2 regions of the Micromonospora sp. NPDC049366 genome follow, and region 1 is predicted to be linked to the other one. Evidence: riboswitches for the same ligand, from Rfam matches in the RefSeq annotation. Region 1 holds a riboswitch; the other holds the start of a gene.
The links. Region 1 has a riboswitch for cobalamin ahead of ACIBTV_RS25280 (ribonucleoside-diphosphate reductase subunit alpha). Riboswitches for the same ligand answer to the same signal wherever they lie in the genome.

Region 1 (3,405 bases):
GCGACGGTGGCCGGCGCGTTGGCGACGGCGAAGCGCCGCCGGGTCAGCCCGGTCACCGCCGCCGCGAGCAGCACCGGCACCCGGCCACCCGGGATCAGCCGGGACACCAGCAGCATCGACACCCGACCCTCGCGCACCCGCGCCGACACCCGGTCGAGCCGCTGCGGCTCGCGCAACCACCGCAGCCGGCGGGCGATGCGCTCACCACCCCAGCCGAGCACCAGGTAGGTCGCCAGGTCCCCCACGTACGCGCCGACGGCCCCGGCCAGCACGACCAGCGCCACGGTCAGCGGCTGCTGGTGCGCGGCGAGCGCGGCCGCGCCGCTGACCGCCGCGCCGGTCGGCACCACCGGGACGACCGCGCCGAACATCACCACCAGCGCCAGCCAGCCCAGCGCGCCCAGGGTCGCCGTCATGAGCGGCGCACCGTCAGCGACCCGCCCGGGTCGAGCACGTGCACCCGGGTGCCCGGGGCGACGGTGGCCGCGTGGTGGGCGAACGCGTCGCCGGGAGGCAGGAAGAGGCCGGGACGGAATCGTTCGCAGCCGACCGGCCAGAAGGTGCCGAAGTGGATCGGGACGGCGTGGGCCGCCGCCGCGCGCCGCACCGCCTCGGCCGCGTCGGCCGGGTCGAGGTGGCCCGCGCCCAGCGTCGGACCCCAGCCGCCGACCGGGACCAGCGCGAGGTCGACCGGCCCCAACTTGGCCATCTCCTCGAAGAGTCCCGTGTCGCCGGCGAACCAGGTGCTGGCCCGGCCGTTGATCAGGTAACCCACGGCGGGCGCGCGGTGGCGGGACCAGGGGCCCCGGCCTGGATCGTGGGCGGCGGGCACGGCGGTGACGGTGAGCTGCCCGATCGTGGTCCGCTCCCCCACGGCCAACTCGACGCAGGGAACGGCGGCACCCAGCGCGCGGCGGACGAGGCGTCCCGCACCGGCCGGTACGACCAGCGGGGTGTGCGCGGGCAGCAGGCGCAGCGAGGCGAAGTCGAGGTGGTCGGCGTGCAGATGGGACACGAGCACGGCGTCCGGGGCGTCGGGCAGCCGCGGCACCGGCCCGCGACGGCGACGCAGGTGGGCGAGCCGGTCCCGCAGCAGCGGGTCGGTCAGCAGCCGGGTGCCCGAATCCTCGATCCAGACCGTGCTGTGGCCGTACCAGGTCAGCTCGACCACACCGCCACCCGCACCGCGTCCGTCACACCTGCCACCGTATCGGGCCGACCCGGGGACGCCCACCGGGGCCGCCGCGCCGCGCGGACCGGTCGGCCCGCGCGGCGGCGGACGGTCCGGTCGCCGCGCGGGCGGGCGTCGCCGTGACGAGGACCATTACCACGGACCACGACACGCCCGCACAGCATCTGGTGTTGCCAACTCGACCCGGCGCCCATATATGGTGTCACCCGCAGCTGGTTCGGCCGCCGGTCCACGGTGGTCGAGGCAAGAGGGAACCCGGTGAAATTCCGGGACTGCCCCGCAGCGGTGAGTGGGAACGACCGCCGTCAACGAAGCACTGGGCCGCGAGGCCTGGGAAGCGACGGCCAGTAGGCGACCGTGTGTCACGCCCGCGAGTCCGAAGACCTGCCAGCGCGCCGCACGCGTCGCGTGCGGCGGTCGGAGGCCGCGCGGGACGGCCGACGCCGTGAGCCGGCCCGGCACGCCGGCGTGCCGCCCGGCGGCCAGTGGCGTTCCCCTGCGCGTTCGTCGACCTCGTGGACAGGCATGAGGAGGGGGACATGGCGGCGACACGGGGCCACACGGTGGCCGAGCAGGACGTGCCGGAGCAGCGTCGGCAGGTGATGCGGGTCCGCAAGCGCGACGGCGACACCGAACCGGTGGACGTCAACAGGATCGTCCGGGCGGTGCAGCGGTGGGTCGCCGACCTGGACGAGGTCGACCCGCTGCGGGTCGCCACGAAGACGATCAGCGGTCTGTACGACGGTGCGACCACGACCGAACTGGACAAGCTGTCGATCCAGACGGCGGCGGAGCTGATCGGCGAGGAGCCGCAGTACTCGAAGCTGGCGGCGCGGCTGCTGGCGGCCTTCGTGGACGAGGAGGTCCGCGGGCAGGGCGTGGCGAGCTTCAGCCAGTCGATCGCGTACGCGCACGGTCTGGGCCTCATCGGTGACGCCACCGCCCGGTTCGTGGCGCGGCACGCCCGCGAACTCGACGACGCCGTCGACCCGGCCGGTGACCTGCGGTTCGAGTACTTCGGCCTGCGTACGGTCGCGGACCGGTACCTGCTGCGGCATCCGGAGTCGCGTCTCGTGGTGGAGTCCCCGCAGTACTGGCTGCTGCGGGTGGCGTGCGGGCTGTCGCAGACGCCGGACGAGGCGATCGGCTTCTACCGGCTGATGTCCAGCCTCGCCTACCTACCGAGCTCCCCCACGCTGTTCAACTCCGGGACCCGGCACACGCAGATGTCGTCGTGCTTCCTGGTGGACTCCCCGCGCGACGAACTGGACTCCATCTACGAGCGTTACCACCAGGTCGCGAAGCTGTCGAAGTTCTCCGGCGGCATCGGCATCTCCTGGTCCCGCGTCCGGGGCCGGGGGGCGCTGATCCGGGGCACGAACGGCCGATCCAACGGCATCGTGCCGTTCCTGAAGACCCTCGACGCCGGTGTGGCGGCGGTCAACCAGGGCGGCCGGCGCAAGGGCGCCGCCTGCGTCTACCTGGAGCCCTGGCACCCCGACATCGAGGAGTTCCTCGAACTGCGCGACAACACCGGCGAGGAGTCGCGCCGCACCCACAACCTGAACCTGGCGAACTGGGTCCCGGACGAGTTCATGCGCCGCGTCGAGGCCGACGGCGACTGGTCGCTGGTCGACCCGTCGGACGCCCCGGAGCTGCCGGACCTGTTCGGTGAGGCGTTCGACGAGGCGTACCGGGCGGCGGAGAAGAAGGCCGTCCGGACCGTCAAGGCCCGCGACCTGTACGGGCGGATGATGCGCACGCTCGCGCAGACCGGCAACGGGTGGATGACGTTCAAGGACGCGTCGAACCGGCTGTCCAACCAGACCGGTGGCGAGGGGAACACCATTCACCTGTCGAACCTGTGCACCGAGATCCTGGAGGTGAACAGCGACACCGAGACCGCCGTCTGCAACCTGGGCTCGATCAACCTCGGCGCGCACGTCAGCGCCGACGGCGTCGACTGGGAGAAGCTGCGGGCGACGGTCCGCACGGCGGTGGTGTTCCTCGACCGGGTGATCGACATCAACTACTACCCGTCGGAGCAGGCGGCGGCGTCGAACCCGCGCTGGCGGCCGGTCGGGCTCGGGCTGATGGGCCTGCAGGACGCGTTCTTCACCCTGCGGCTGCCGTTCGACTCCGCGCCGGCCCGGGAGCTGTCCACCCGGGTGCAGGAGGAGATCTTCCTGACCGCCCTGGAGACGTCCGCCGGG
Region 2 (3,405 bases), on a different contig from region 1:
TGGACTCAGGCCGCCTCGACCACCGCCCGGGCCTCGTCCCAGGTCATCGGCTCACCGTGGCTCGACACGTACCACTGGTAGCCGTCGTCGAGCAGGCGGCGCACCAGCGCGAGGTCGGGTCCGTCGTCCGGGCCGCGCAGGTGGGCCGGCGGCGGGTAGAAGCAGTCGCCGAGCAGCATGACCCCGGAGTCGGGCACCAGCACCACCGTCGAGTCGGGCGCGTGCGCGCCGCCGACGTGCCGCAGCCGTACGCCGACCGGCAACTCGTCCTCGTCGGTGAAGGTGCGGGTGGGCGGCAGGATCAGGAAGTCGTCCCAGGAGTCGACCGCCAGCGCGCGGGCCCGGAAGCTCGGCGCGAGCCTCGGATCGGCTCGCACCTGGTCGCGCAGATAGCGGTGGCTCCACGGTCGGGCCGCCTCCGCCCGGAGCAGGTCGGCGCCGGTCACGTGGCCCACGATCTCCACGTCGGGCCAGGCGACGGCTCCCCAGACGTGGTCCCAGTGGTGGTGGGTGTAGACCAGCCAGCGTGGCGGCGCAAGCCCGGCGGCGTCCAGCGCGGCCCGGATCTCCCGGGCGTGCGCGGGGCTCTGACCCGCGTCGATCATCACACTGCCGCGGTCGTCGGCCACCACGGCGACGCCGGCCTGGACGGCCTCCGGGTCCGGGTCGCCGGGGCAGAGCCAGACCCGGCCGGCGAGATGGTGGAAGCGCACCGTGCTGATGGCCGTCGTCCTCCCGCTCGGGCCCGGGCCGATCGCCCGGCGTCGGCCAGATCGTACGCGCGCGGGGTGGCGAACCGTGTCCCGCCAGCGCTGACGCCCGCCCCGGCCGCCCGCCGCGCGTCCTGCGTCGCGCGCGAAGCCGGACGCCTCGCCGCTGCCCCGGCCGGCGTGGGCGACGGACGGTTGGCATCGACGCCCGGCACCGTCCACACCGGCTGTTCGCGCCAAGCCATCGACTGTTGCCCATCGGTTGGCGGTGCGGTGACGATCGGGGCGCCGTTGACCACTGTCGGACGGGTGTGGCAGCATTCGCGGCCTGACGGCAGTGAAGGAAGCCGGTGCGATTCCGGCGCGGTCCCGCCACTGTCACCGGGGAGCGATCCCCCCTCGTGAGCCACGACCGTCGTGTGCGGTTGGAAGGCCGGGGGTGAGCGTCGATCCGGGAGCCAGGATACTTCGGCCGTCGGGATGTGACCCCAGGGCGTGGAGACCCGAGGAGGACCCGATGACGCACTGCGTCCGCAGCGCCGCCGGCCATCGCCGTGAACGGCCCGCACCCAGCACCGCACCCACGCACCGCCGCGCCGGCCGCCGCCGGCCCGGGCGACTCGCCGCCGACGTGCCCCGGCCCGCCGTCGCCGGCCCGGCACGGCCCGCCCGCGCCCGCGCGCGCCGATCCGCCGACGCGGCGACCGGCCGCCGCGCTTCCTGACGTCCACCGCGCCCGTCGACGCCCGTCGGCGGTGATCCGGCGGACGCGCGCGACCACGTCGCCGCCCGTCCGCTGATCCGCACCCATCCCGCCCCGTCCGGCGACCCGTCGGCCGGCTGGGGCGTCCCCTTCCCCGGAGCCTGCCCTGCGTACCCTGCTGCTCTCCACCGCCGACACCGACCTGCTGGCCGCCCGGGCCAGCGGCGCCGACTACCGGCTCGCCAACCCCGCCCGCCTCGACGCCGACGCCGTGCCCGCGCTGCTCGACGGCGTGGACCTGGCCGTCGTACGGCTGCTCGGCGGTCGCCCGGCGTGGCCGGACGGGCTCGCCGCGGTGCTCGCCTCCGGCGTACCCACGGTGGTGCTCGGCGGCGAGGCGGTGCCCGACGCGGACCTCATGGCGGCGTCCACGGTGCCGTCCGGGGTGGCCACGCAGGCGCTCGCGTACCTGGTCGAGGGTGGGCCCGCGAACCTCGCCCAACTGGCCCGGTTCCTCTCCGACACGGTGCTGCTCACCGGGGAGGGCTTCGCCGCGCCGTCGCCCACCCCCACCCACGGCGTGCACGGCGACCGCCCCGCGCGAGCGGACCGCCCGACCATCGGGATCGTCTTCTACCGGGCGCACGCCCTCGCCGGCAACACCGGGTTCGTCGACACCCTCGCCGACGCGGTCGAGGCGGCCGGGGCCAACGCCCTGCCGATCCACTGCGGATCGCTGCGCGGGCTGACCGCCGGCGACGGCCCGTACGACCTGCTCGCGCGCTGCGACGCGTTGCTGGTCACCGTCCTCGCCGCGGGCGGCACCGTCGCCGCCGACGCCTCCGGCGGCGGTGACGAGGACGCGTGGGACGTCGGCGCGCTCGCCGCGCTGGACGTGCCGGTGATCCAGGCGCTCTGCCTCACCAGCACCCGCGAGCAGTGGGCCGGCTCGGACGCGGGACTGTCCCCGCTGGACGCCGCGATGCAGGTGGCCGTCCCCGAGTTCGACGGCCGGATCATCACCGTGCCGTTCTCGTTCAAGCGGATCGACCCCGACGGCCTGTCGGTGTACGTCGCCGACCCGGAGCGCGCCGCCCGCGTCGCCGGGATCGCCGTACGCCAGGCCCGGCTGCGCGGGCTGCCGAACGGCGACAAGCGCGTCGCCGTCGTGCTCAGCTCGTACCCGACGAAGCACTCCCGGGTCGGCAACGCGGTCGGCCTGGACACCCCCGCCTCGGCGGTGCGGCTGCTCGCCCGGCTCGCCGAGGCCGGCTACCACCTCGGCGACGGGCCGGTTCCCGACGACGGGGACGCGCTGATCCACGCGCTGATCGCGGCCGGCGGCCACGACGTCGAGTGGCTCACCCCGGATCAGCTCGCCGCCGCGCAGGCCCGGGTGCCGGGCGAGGTCTACCGACGGTGGTTCGAGCAGGTCCCGCGGGGGCTGCGCGAACGGATGCGGGAACACTGGGGGGAGCCGCCCGGCGAGCTGTACACCGACGGCGGCGACGTGGTGCTCGCCGGGCTGCGCTTCGGCAACGTGGTGCTGCTCATCCAGCCACCGCGCGGCTTCGGCGAGAACCCGATCGCCATCTACCACGACCCGGACCTGCCGCCGAGCCATCACTACCTGGCCGCGTACCGCTGGCTGGCGGCGCCCGTCACGGACGGCGGCTTCGGCGCGGACGCCGTGGTGCACCTCGGCAAGCACGGCACCCTGGAGTGGCTGCCCGGCAAGGGACTCGGCCTCGCCGCCGACTGCGCCCCGGACGCCGTCCTCGGCGACCTGCCGCTGGTCTACCCGTTCATCGTCAACGACCCCGGCGAGGGCACCCAGGCCAAGCGCCGCGCGCACGCCGTGGTCGTCGACCACCTGGTGCCGCCGATGGCCCGCGCCGAGACGTACGGCGACCTGGCGAAGCTGGAGCAGCTGCTCGACGAGTACGCCACCGTCCAGGCCCTCGACCCGGCCAAGGTGCCCACCGTGCGGGC

Region 2: another riboswitch for cobalamin. It lies ahead of cobN (cobaltochelatase subunit CobN); the one in region 1 lies ahead of ACIBTV_RS25280 (ribonucleoside-diphosphate reductase subunit alpha).

What each region holds. Positions count from the first base shown of each region.
Region 1 is NZ_JBITMV010000019.1:148,323-151,727, forward strand. Features, by position in the region: gene ACIBTV_RS25270 (DedA family protein) at 1-416, opposite strand, end outside; gene ACIBTV_RS25275 (MBL fold metallo-hydrolase) at 413-1,171, opposite strand; cobalamin riboswitch at 1,389-1,599, shown strand; gene ACIBTV_RS25280 (ribonucleoside-diphosphate reductase subunit alpha) at 1,732-3,405, shown strand, end outside.
Region 2 is NZ_JBITMV010000017.1:133,969-137,373, reverse strand. Features, by position in the region: gene ACIBTV_RS23795 (MBL fold metallo-hydrolase) at 6-713, opposite strand; cobalamin riboswitch at 1,051-1,179, shown strand; gene cobN (cobaltochelatase subunit CobN) at 1,580-3,405, shown strand, end outside.